DNA from 2 places in the Streptomyces sp. DSM 42067 genome. Region 2 is predicted to be linked to the other one. Evidence: predicted binding sites of a transcription regulator. Region 2 holds the regulator's gene; the other holds the start of a gene.
The links. Region 2 encodes HspR, which represses chaperone genes until heat shock. Its sites were predicted from a motif close to TTGAGNNNNNNNNNCTCAA; they were not measured.
Positions count from the first base shown of each region.

Region 1: dnaK (molecular chaperone DnaK) is a predicted target of HspR. The motif match lies at 2,016-2,034, and genes of this name have one in related genera.

Region 1 covers NZ_CM147706.1:752,779-758,679, reverse strand. Annotated here, with positions in the region: gene ACSMXV_RS03780 (J domain-containing protein) at 1-250, opposite strand, end outside; gene ACSMXV_RS03775 (lipase maturation factor family protein) at 380-1,807, opposite strand; gene dnaK (molecular chaperone DnaK) at 2,097-4,016, shown strand; gene grpE (nucleotide exchange factor GrpE) at 4,013-4,738, shown strand; gene ACSMXV_RS03760 (ArsR/SmtB family transcription factor) at 4,822-5,448, opposite strand.
Region 2 covers NZ_CM147706.1:4,947,028-4,952,928, reverse strand. Annotated here, with positions in the region: gene ACSMXV_RS22720 (VOC family protein) at 1-355, shown strand, start outside; gene ACSMXV_RS22715 (hypothetical protein) at 377-1,987, opposite strand; gene ACSMXV_RS22710 (heat shock protein transcriptional repressor HspR) at 2,275-2,727, opposite strand; gene dnaJ (molecular chaperone DnaJ) at 2,732-3,916, opposite strand; gene grpE (nucleotide exchange factor GrpE) at 3,971-4,639, opposite strand; gene dnaK (molecular chaperone DnaK) at 4,636-5,901, opposite strand, start outside.

The DNA.
Region 1 (5,901 bases), 4.2 Mb from region 2:
CGCGCGCGGAAGTGGGAGAGCGTTCGGCGTCGTAGGCCTCCCGCAGGACGGGATCGCGGAGCGTGCCGTAGGCGGACAGGACCTCGGCGAAACGTTCGCCTGCGGCCTCCTGCCCCGGGTTGGCGTCCGGGTGCAGTGCGCGGACGAGCTTGCGGTACGCCGATGTGATCTGGCCGCCCGAAGCGGTCGGCTCCACACCGAGCACCGCATAGAGGTCCCGCTGGGGGCCAGGTGTTGCGCGGCCCGCCACTGGGCTCACCTCCCGAACGCTTCACTGGCGAATGGCGCTCTACTGGCAAACAGGGAGAAAACCCTCTCGACACATGTGCATAGATCCTGCTCAATCCCTTGTCAAGAATGAACTGGGAGGAAGGAACCGTCAGGGCGCCTTGGTCACCGGCGGAAGGTAGCTGCCCACCAGCGTGCGGTCCCACCAGGCGCGGTTCTTGCGCAGCCCATGCCGGTCGGTGAAGCGGTAGCTGTAGAGCTGGGCGCGGATGTAGGTGGGCGGCGACGCGGGGAAGGGGTTGCTGCGCAGGAGTCCGAGGGTGGCCCGGTCGTTGTCGAGAAGTCGCCCGATGAACGGTGCGAACCAGGACAGCGCGTAGACGGGTGAGAGCGCGGCGAACCACATCTGCCAGTCGAGCCGCAGGTGGTACGGGGCCACCTGCGGCGGCAGGCGGCGCAGGTCGCCCGGCTTGCCCTTGAAGCCGTACTCCTTCCACACGGTGCCGTCGGTGATCTCCGGCTCGTCCGTGCCCTCGATCACCACCTCGTAGCGGACCCGGCCGATGCTGCCGAAGGCTCCGTAGGTGTTGACCAGGTGGAGGGGGTTGAAGGAGAAGTTCATCAGCTGCCGGCGCGAGAGCAGATTGCGGACCGGCCAGTAGCTGAGCACGGCCACCAGTGCGGTGACGGCGATCACCACGCCTTCGTACCACGCCGGTGTGGCCGGGAAGGCGCGAGGCTCGGGGAGCGGCAGGACCTCTGCGGCGTACCCTCCGTCGATCGCGGGCAGCGCGAGCACGATGGTCAGCCAGTTCAGCCAGGCGAAGTTGCCGGAAGCGACCAGCCAGAGCTGCGTGAGGATGATGACCCCGCCCGCCACACTGGCGATCGGCTGCGGAGTGAGCAGCGCGGCGGGAGCGCCGAGCTGCGCGATGTGGTTGGCCGCGACCTCCACCCGGTGCGCCGGCCGGGGCAGGCGGTGGAAGAACCAGCTGAGCGGGCCGGGCATCGGCTGAGTCTCGTGGTGGTAGTAGAGGCAGGTCAGATCTCGCCAGCACGGGTCGCCGCGGAGCTTGATCAGCCCGGCGCCGAACTCCAGCCGGAACAGCAGCCAGCGCAGCAGCCACAGCACCAGGACCGGCGGCGCCGTGCGCTCGTTGCCCAGGAAGATCGCAAGAAACCCGGCCTCGAGCAGCAGCGATTCCCACATGAACGCGTACCACGTCTGCCCGACGTTGACGATCGACAGGTACATCACCCAGAGGGCCGCCCACATCAGCATCGACGCCCAGAGGGGGACGCGGTCGCCCGCCCCCGCGGCCAGTGCGGCGGACAGCACCACGCCCGTCCAGGCGACCAGCCCGAAGAACCTGTCGGAGTAGTGGAGGTGGAAGATGCTGGGCGACTGCCGGAAGGGAACGGTCGCCACGTAATGGGGCACAGGGAGCAGACCGCGCTCACCGATCAGAGCCCGGAACTGGTTGACCGTGCTCAGGAACCCGACGAAGTACAAGGCGGCCAGGCCGCGCTGAAAGCCGAGCCTGCCCAGCCAGTAGTCCGCGTCCGTGAACCACTCCACAGCACTCCTCCTGGAGCGGCACCGCGGCCCCCGGGCCCAGCCACCGCCCGCAAAGGACGACAGCGTTCACATGGGCATGTGCCACACCGGGTACCCCGTGCGCCGGCCGTACACGTGCCCCGAATGCGCGCGCCGGCAGCGCAGGCCCAGGCCGCCGCGGTACGCCCGCCTCTTCCAGCGCGCCCCACACAGATCTCGCTAAGGATTCTTGACTTAAGGGGACTCAAGGTTTACCACGGTGTTGAAGAGGGTCTACGTGCCGCAGGTGAGCGGAGGAGGGAGAGCTGACATGGCACGGGCAGTCGGTATTGACCTCGGTACGACGAACTCCGTGGTGAGCGTGCTGGAGGGTGGAGAGCCCACCGTCATCACCAACACCGAGGGCGCCAGAACCACGCCTTCGGTGGTGGGCTTCGCCAAGGGCGGCGACGTGCTGGTGGGCGAGATCGCCAAGCGCCAGGCGGTCACGAACGTGGAGCGCACCGCCCGGTCGGTGAAGCGCCACATGGGTGACGCGCAGTGGCGCTTCCCGGAGACCGGTGACATCGACGGCAAGAGGTACACCGCTCAGGAGATCTCGGCCCGGGTGCTGCAGAAGCTCAAGCGGGACGCGGAGGCGTACCTCGGCGAGGACGTGACGGACGCGGTCATCACCGTGCCCGCGTACTTCAACGACGCCCAGCGCACCGCCACCAAGGAGGCGGGCGAGATCGCCGGGCTGAAGGTGCTGCGGATCATCAACGAGCCGACCGCTGCCGCGCTGGCGTATGGGCTGGACAAGGAGAACGACCAGACGATCCTGGTCTTCGACCTGGGCGGCGGCACCTTCGACGTGTCACTGCTCGAGATCGGTGAGGGCGTGGTCGAGGTCAAGGCCACCAACGGCGACACGCACCTCGGTGGTGACGACTGGGACCAGCGGATCCTCGAACACCTGGCCAAGCAGTTCAAGAACAACTACGGCGTCGACCTGTTCAAGGACAAGATGGCCGTCCAGCGGCTCCGGGAGGCCGCCGAGAAGGCGAAGATCGAGCTGTCCGCGGCCACCGAGACCACCGTCAACCTGCCCTACATCAGCGCCTCGGCTGAGGGCCCGCTCCACCTGGACGAGAAGCTCACGCGCGCCCAGTTCCAGCAGCTGACCGCCGATCTGCTGGAGCGCTGCAAGACCCCGTTCCACAACGCGGTCAAGGACGCCGGGATCAAGCTCTCGGACATCAATCACGTGATCCTCGTGGGCGGTTCGACCCGGATGCCGGCGGTGACGGAGCTGGTAAGGGAACTGACCGGCAAGGATCCGCACAAGGGCGTCAACCCGGACGAGGTCGTGGCCGTCGGTGCCGCGCTGCAGGCCGGTGTGCTCAAGGGCGAGGTCAAGGACGTCCTGCTGCTGGACGTGACCCCGCTGTCGCTCGGTATCGAGACCAAGGGCGGCATCATGACCAGGCTCATCGAGCGGAACACGACCATCCCGACCAAGCGGTCGGAGATCTTCACCACGGCCGAGGACAACCAGCCGTCCGTGCAGATCCAGGTGTTCCAGGGCGAGCGGGAGATCGCGGCGTACAACAAGAAGCTCGGCATGTTCGAGCTGACCGGTCTGCCGCCGGCGCCCCGCGGAATTCCGCAGATCGAGGTCGCCTTCGACATCGACGCCAACGGCATCATGCATGTGTCGGCCAAGGATCTGGGTACTGGCAGGGAGCAGAAGATGACCGTCACCGGTGGCTCCGCGCTGCCCAAGGACGACATCGACCGCATGGTCCGGGAGGCGGAGCAGCACGCCGAGGAGGACCGCCGCAGGCGTGAGGCCGCCGAGACCCGCAACCAGGCCGAACAGCTCGTCTACCAGACCGAGCGGCTGATCCGGGACAACCCGGGCAAGATCCCGGACGACGTCAAGGCCGAGACCGAGACCGCGCTGGCCGAACTGAAGGAGAAGCTCAAGGGCGAGTCCGCCGCAGGTGACGATACAGCCGCGATCCGCACGGCCACCGAGAAGGCGGCGGCGGCCGCGCAGAAGATCGGCAGCGCCATGTACGCCCAGGCCCAGGCGGCCCAGGCCCAGGCGGCCCAGGCCCAGGCCCAGGCCCAGGCGTCCGAGGCCCAGGGCGGGGCCCAGAGCACAGGGGCGACGGGCACGGAGGAAGACGTCGTCGACGCCGAGATCGTCGATGACGAGCAGCATTCGAAGGGAGGCACGGGATGAACCAGCCGCACGATCACCAGTCCAAGGACCGGCTGGTGCTCGTCCGGGACAAGCGGCGCATCGATCCGGTCACCCTTCAGCCCCGGTACGGGGGCGCCGACGGCAAATCCGCCGAACTGGCGCCCCCCGGCGGCCCCGGCCGCAACGGCGGGGTCTCAGAGCGCCCTGCCCAGAGCCGAGCCGCCGGCCCTGCGCAGCCGCAGCCGGATGGGCGGACGGAGGCGAAGGAGCAGCCGAAAGGGACCGAGCAGGGGGAGCGGACGGAAACCGAGGTGCTGCGTGCAGAGCTCCAGGAGCGCACCGCGGATCTTCAGCGACTGAAGGCCGAGTACGACAACTACCGCAAGCGCGTGCAGCGCGACCGCCTGGCCGTACGCGAGATCGCCGTGGCCAACGTGCTCGCCGGGCTCCTGCCCGTACTCGACGCGGTCCAGCACGCCGACGAGGCCGGCGAAGTGACGGGCGGCTTCCGGCAGGTCACCGATGCGCTTCAGCGCCAACTGGCGGCGCTGGGCCTCGAGTCCTTCGGTCGTGCGGGGGAGCTCTTCGACCCTGCCCTGCACGAGGCCGTCGCCTACGACCCCTCGGACCGGGTGGACCGGCCCACCTGTGCCGCCGTCCACCGCCCGGGCTACCGTGTCGGCGGTCACCTGTTGCGCCCTGCTGAGGTCACCGTGACCGAACCACCGCCCCTCCCATCCGTACCGACAACTGACGGATAGTCAGGAAGCGCCCGTGCGCCCGATGGCATACGTCGGTGTTGGGCGACCTGACGCCCGCACAGGTCCTCCAAGTCGCTGATGCCTCACGGGGACTGACGCGCGTCGGCGTCAGACCCCGGTCCGGGTGGAGACAACCGCTGCCGGTCGCTGTCGTCGGGTGTCGGGAACGCGTTGAACAGCACGGTGATATGCCGACTGCCGGGTGATGCCTGATCGGGTTCGCGATGCCAGCGAGTGAAAAACGCGATGTACTCGTCCGTGAACCGGGCCAGTTCTTCGGCGGTCAGCGTCGTGCCGCCCAGCGAGTGCAGGGCGGCGGCGCCGAACTCGCCGAACGCGTCGGGGGTGGTCAGGAAGGCGGCAAGGTCGTGTTCCGCGCGCTCCCAGCACTGGTGCCCGATCTCCTGGGCCGTGGTTTCGGCCTCGGCGTCCGCCGCGTGGTGGGGGAGCCGGACATCCTCGGGCACGGCACGCCAGTACTTACGGCGACCGGTCGATCGGGCCGTGTCCTCCTGGATGAAGCCGAACCGGGCGAGTTGGCGCAGGTGATAGCTGGTGGCACCGCGGTCCGCGCCGAACTCGGCGGCCAGATCGGCGGAGGTGGCCGGGCCGCTGCGCTGCAGCCGGGCGAGCATCCGCTGCCGGAGGGGGTGGGCCAGTCCCTTGAGCGCCTTGGCGTCCGAGACTTCACGCCGCTGAGTCTCGTGCATGACGAGAAGGTATCAATGCAAAGAAATCTTCTCAATCAGCCCACAACAGGGATAAATCTGACGTGGAATCGTCCGTCGCGTTGGCATCCCTTTTGTGCTGGTTCCTGCATTAGTTGACGTTTTGCCGGTTATCTGCCTAGCGTGAGGACACGAGGGATTCGCAGGGCTTGATTTGAAGGCCGTACGAAGCCTCAAAGGCCGGTCGGCATCGTGACCGAGTTGCCGCGGTCCGGTCGGAGGGGTGGCGTCGCGGAAGCTCGGCCTGCCGCAACACGTCGGCGAGCCGCGAGGGTCCGGTTTGAATCACGCCCAGTAGCCGCACATCAGGTGGCGTGGAAGTCGCCTGCACGCTGGGCGGGAAGCCGGAGAGGGCCGCGAGCGCGTCCCACGTGTCAGGTCCCTGTGGAGGGCCGGATGCGAGCTGGACCTGGATGTTCCGGGATCAGCGACAAT
Region 2 (5,901 bases):
CAGTGCGCACTTCGGGTTCAAGGTCGGTATCGACCTGGGGTGGTACGTGAACACCCAGCACCCCGAACACCCGAACCTGAGCCTGGACTTCGTCCAGCGCGATCACGAGTCGTGGCCTGAGGCGACCCGGGGCAAGGCGGTCGTCGGCACGCTCCTCGCGTTCCTGGTCGAGGATGTCGACGCCGAGCATGAGCGGTTGCGGGCGGCCGGTCTCGAGGTGGTCCTGCCGCTGGTCACCGAGCCGTGGGGACAGCGCCGGTTCCAGGTCGCCGGGCCCGACGGCGTACTGGTGGAAGTACTGCAGACGGTGGCGCCGGATCCGCAGTGGCTGGCCGCGAACGGCCTGGCCGGCTGAGCGGCGACGAAGCACCCCGGCCTAGCAGAACCCGAGCCGCCCGAACCGCGACCCCCACACGGTCGCGCTGACGTGCCGCTCGTTCACGATCCAGGCCCGCTGGCCCACGGGGCAGCTGCTCGTCCCCACCGGGTCGATCGAGACGGCGGAGTAGTCGCCCCAGCGTTCGACGAGGTCGGACGAGGGGTTGTACGCCGCGGGTGCCTGGGCGAAGTCCGAGCCGCCGACGACGTTCGCCGTGTCGGTGGACAGCCGTCCCCCGCCCTTGACCCTGGCCTGGTGGGGGGCTGGACCGCCCGGGACACGGGTGGAGGTCCAGGTGAAGAACATCCGCCCGATCGGGTTCGCCGATGTGCCTCCCACGGCGGAGCCCGCCACCGAGGGATTGAAGTCGTCGGAGTTCGCGGACTCGAAGACGAATCCGGAGCGGCCGACGGGGACGGTGTTGGTCGCCGTGTCGATCTGGTACCACTTCGCCGTCGCGCGGTTGTCCGCGTTGATGGTGTGGACGTTCAGCAGCTGGTTGCCGATCTGCGTACTGACGTTCTGGAAGCGGGCGTTGAGGGTGTCGAGGCGGTCGGTCGTGCCCGGCTGGCGGGCGTCCGGCGGAACGGAGAACGCCGGCACCGGCACATGGGCCTGGAGCGCGATGCTCGCGGTGCTCCGGCCGATGCCCGTGGCCCGGAACAGCTTCAGATGGGACGGGTTCCCGGCGCTCGCCGCCACCAGGAACGCGTTCGCGTTGTTGTCCTCCACGATCGGAGGTGCCACGGTCCCGGGCGTACCGAGGTCGAAGTACGGCCGCGAGAACGACCGTCCGTTGTAGGCCGCCGCCTTGGGAATGCCGAAGGCCCGCGTACGGACGTAGGAGTCCCCGCTGAAGATGTTGGCGGTGACGATCAGGGCGTCCTGGTCCATGCCGAGCTGCGGGTAGTCGAAGAAGTTGCCCGTCGACTCCGGCACGTCGAACTTGTAGAGGTAGTACGCCCCCGTGGGGTCGGGGGTCCTGGACACCCCGAGGAAGACGTACTGGACCGTCGAGCTCTCCTGGAAGGCCACGCCGAAGACGACCCAGCGGTCCCACCGCCGGTCGTACACGACCCGGGGATCGAAGATGGTCCTGGCCGTGTAGCCGAAGAAGCTGTTGAGGGTCGTGTTCTTGACCAGCGCGCCGTCCGACTTCCGGAAGATGCCCACGCCCCTGTGGTTGGTGATCTCGACGAAGTGGTTCACACCCACGGCTCCATGGGTGTCCGGCGGGCGGGCGCAGCAGGAGCCCGCGTTCAGTCCCTCGAAGCTGAGCTGAGGGGCGGGTGGTGCCAGGCGCCGGGGGGTGTCACCGGTTCCGTCCGCAGGGCGCTCCTGCGGACGGATCTTCATGGACCTGCGCAGCTCCTCCTCGGTCTCCGTGGGCCTGGGTCCGAGCGGGGGCAGCTGGGCGGCCTGGAAGTGCCCGGACGGAGTGGCGGTCCTGGCCGCGGGCGCCCGGATCTCATCGGTGGCCTCGATCGCCCGTTCCGGGGACCGTTCCTGAGCCTTCGTCGGCCCCGGAGCCAGGCCGATGAGCAGTCCGAACACCACCGGTACGAGAGGTACGAGAGGCAGGAGGTGACGCGCTCTTCGCCTGATCATCAAGGTGGGACCTCTTCTCGTCACCGAGGGGGTGCGCAAGCGCCGCGTACAGGCCGACGCCGTGCCGGGCCGACGCCCTGGGGGACACCTTGGTGAGCGCGTCGAGGACGGAGAGGGAACGGACCGGCGATTCCGCCCGATATCACCCTTTTCAGTCAGCGCAATGCGCTCCGATCAGACCTGGCCAGACCCGGGAACCGCCCTCATGACGGCATGACGAAGGGGCCCGGAGGTTTCTTCTCCGGGCCCCTTTTCGCGTAAGCGCCTGAGTCAGTCCGAGAACTGCGTCAGTCCGAGGACTGCTGCCGCTTCGGCCGCCACACCACCAGCGCGCTGGTCTGCTGCACCTCCTGGTACGGCACCAGATCCCGGCGGTACGACGCATGGACCGCCGCCTCGCGCTGCCGCATCGTCGCCGCCGCGCCGTCCAGCGCGTCCTGGAGCTCCGCGACGCGCTGCTGGAGCGCGACGACCTGGTTCTCCAGCTCGATGATGCGCTTGATGCCGGCGAGGTTGATGCCCTCGTCCTGCGACAGCTGCTGCACCTGGCGGAGCAGCTCGATGTCACGGGCCGAGTAGCGCCGGCCCCGGCCCGCGGTGCGGTCCGGGGAGACCAGGCCGAGACGGTCGTACTGACGCAGGGTCTGCGGGTGCAGCCCGCTCAGCTGGGCCGCCACCGAGATGACGTACACCGGCGTCTCTTCGGTGAGTTCGTAAGGGTTCCGCCGACGGCCGTCCATTGCGTCATGCTCCCTTCGCGGCCTGGAACAGCTCCGCCCGCGGGTCGTCCCCCGCGGTCGCCTCGCGATACGCCTCCAGGGCGTCCCGGGCCTTGCCCGTCACGTCCTTCGGCACGGCGACCTCGACGGTGACCAGCAGGTCGCCGCGGGTGCCGTCCTTGCGGACCGCGCCCTTGCCACGGGCGCGCATCGTGCGCCCGTTGGGCGTGCCCGGCGGCAGCTTCAGCGTGACCGGCGGGCCGCCGAGCGTGGGCACCTTCACCTCACCACCGAGCGCGGCCTCCGCGAAGGTGACCGGCACGGTGACGGTGAGGTTGTCGCCCTTGCGGCCGAAGACCGGGTGGGCGTCGACGTGCACGACCACGTACAGGTCGCCCGCCGGGCCGCCCCGCTCACCGGGTGAGCCCTTGCTGCGGAGCCTGATCCGCTGGCCGTCCGTCACCCCCGCGGGGATGCGGACCTGCATGGTGCGGGACGACTTGGCGCGGCCACTGCCATTGCACTCCAGGCAGGGGTGCTCGGCGATCAGGCCGCGACCCTTGCAGTCGGGGCAGGGATCGGTCAGCGAGAAGCCGCCGCCCGAGCCGCGCGCCACCTGGCCGGTGCCGACGCAGGTCGGGCACACACGCGGCGTGCCGTTCTTGTCGCCGGTGCCGGAACAGGCCTTGCACGGCGCCTGCGACGACATCCGCAGCGGGACGGTCGCGCCGTCCACGGCCTCCGTGAAGCTCAGCGTGACCTCGGACTCGATGTCCTGGCCGCGCCGCGGCTGCGTCCGCGTGCCCGCGCCCGCGCCACCGCGGTTGAACAGTCCCCCGAAGACGTCACCGAGTCCGCCGCCGAATCCCCCGGCACCACCCGCGCCGCCCTGGGGTCCCCCGCCGAAGAGGTCGCCCAGGTCGAAATTGAACGTTCCGCCGCCCGCGCCCGGCCCGGGGCGGAAGCCGCCGTTGCCGAAGAGGGCGCGCGCGTCGTCGTACTCCTTGCGCTTCTTGGGGTCGCCGAGGACGTCGTTCGCCTCGGAGATCTCCTTGAAGCGCTCCTCGGCCTTGGCGTTCCCCTTGTTGGCGTCCGGGTGGTACTCGCGGGCGAGCTTCCGGTACGCCTTCTTGATCTCGGCCTCGGTGGCGTCCTTGGGGACGCCGAGGACCTTGTAGAAGTCCTTCTCGATGAAGTCCTTGGTGCTCATCCCCGACGTCCCTCCTTCCTCGTCCGTACGGCGATCCGTACCGTTCGTATGACGTCAGCCCTCGTCCGGGCCACCGTTCTCCTTGTCCGCCGCTTCCGAAGAACCGTCGTTCCCGTCGGCCTTCTCGGCCTTGACGGTCTGCGCGCCGGGCTGGGGCTCGGCGACGGCCACCCGCGCGGGGCGGATGGTGCGCTCGCCGAACCGGTACCCCGGCTGCAGAATCGCCACGCACGTCGTCTCCGTGACGTCGGGCGCATACGAGTGCATCAACGCCTCGTGGATCGTCGGGTCGAAGGGCTCGCCCTCCTTGCCGAACTGCTGCAGGCCCATCTTGGCGGCGACCGTCTCCAGGGATTCGGCCACCGACTTGAACCCGCCCACGAGTTCGCCGTGCTCCCGCGCGCGACCGATGTCGTCGAGCACGGGCAGGAGCTCGGTCAGGAGGTTCGCGATGGCGATCTCCTTGACCGCGATCCGGTCCCGCTCGACCCGGCGGCGGTAGTTCTGGAACTCGGCCTGCAGCCGCTGGAGGTCCGTCGTGCGCTCGGCGAGCGCGGTGCGCACCTGGTCCAGCTCGGCCGTCAGGCCTGCCGTCTGAGTTGCGTCCCCGGCCGGGGCCGCCGCGCCCTCCTTGGGCTCGGCGGCCTTCGACTCGGCGTCTTCTGCGGTGGCGCCGGAGGGGACGTCGGGCTGCTCTTCGAAGCCCGGGGTCTCCTCCGTCACGCGGCACCGTCCTTGCGGTCCTCGTCGACGATCTCGGCGTCGACGACATCGTCGTCAGCGGCCTTGGCCTGACCGGCACCGGCGTCACCGGCGCCGCCCGCGGCCTGCGCGGCCTGGGCGTCGGCGTACATGGCCTGGCCCAGCTTCTGCGAGACGGCCGCGACCTTCTCCGTGGCGGTGCGGATCTCGGCCGTGTCCTCGCCCTTGAGCTTCTCCTTCAGCTCCTCGACGGCGGACTCGACCTCGGTCTTGATCTCGCCCGGGACCTTGTCCTCGTTGTCCTTGAGGAACTTCTCGGTCTGGTAGACGAGCTGCTCGCCCTGGTTGCGGCTCTCGGCGGCCTCGCGGCGGCGGTGGTCCTCCTCCGCGTACTGCTCGGCCTCCTGGCGCATGCGGTCGACCTCGTCCTTCGGCAGCGAGGAGCCGCCGGTGACGGTCATCTTCTGCTCCTTGCCCGTGCCGAGGTCCTTGGCCGTGACGTGCATGATGCCGTTGGCGTCGATGTCGAACGCAACCTCGATCTGCGGGACACCGCGAGGGGCCGGCGGCAGACCGGTCAGCTCGAACATGCCGAGCTTCTTGTTGTACGCCGCGATCTCGCGCTCGCCCTGGTAGACCTGGATCTGCACGGACGGCTGGTTGTCCTCGGCCGTGGTGAAGATCTCCGACCGCTTGGTCGGGATGGTCGTGTTCCGGTCGATGAGCTTGGTCATGATGCCGCCCTTGGTCTCGATACCGAGGGACAGCGGGGTCACGTCGAGGAGCAGGACGTCCTTGACCTCACCCTTGAGGACACCGGCCTGCAGGACGGCGCCGATGGCGACGACCTCGTCCGGGTTGACGCCCTTGTTGGCGTCCTTGCCGCCGGTCAGCTCCTTGACCAGCTCGGCGACGGCGGGCATACGGGTCGAGCCGCCGACGAGGACGACGTGGTCGATCTCGCCGAGCGCGATGCCCGCGTCCTTGATCACGTTGTGGAACGGGGTCTTGCAGCGCTCGAGCAGATCGGCGGTGAGCTGCTGGAACTGGGCGCGCGTGAGCTTCTCGTCCAGGTGCAGCGGGCCCTCGGCGGACGCCGTGATGTAGGGCAGGTTGATCGAGGTCTCGGTGGACGAGGACAGCTCGATCTTGGCCTTCTCGGCGGCCTCACGGAGGCGCTGGAGGGCCATCTTGTCCTTGGACAGATCGACGCCGTGGCCATTGTTGAACTGCTTGACCAGGTAGTCGACGACGCGCTGGTCCCAGTCGTCACCACCGAGGTG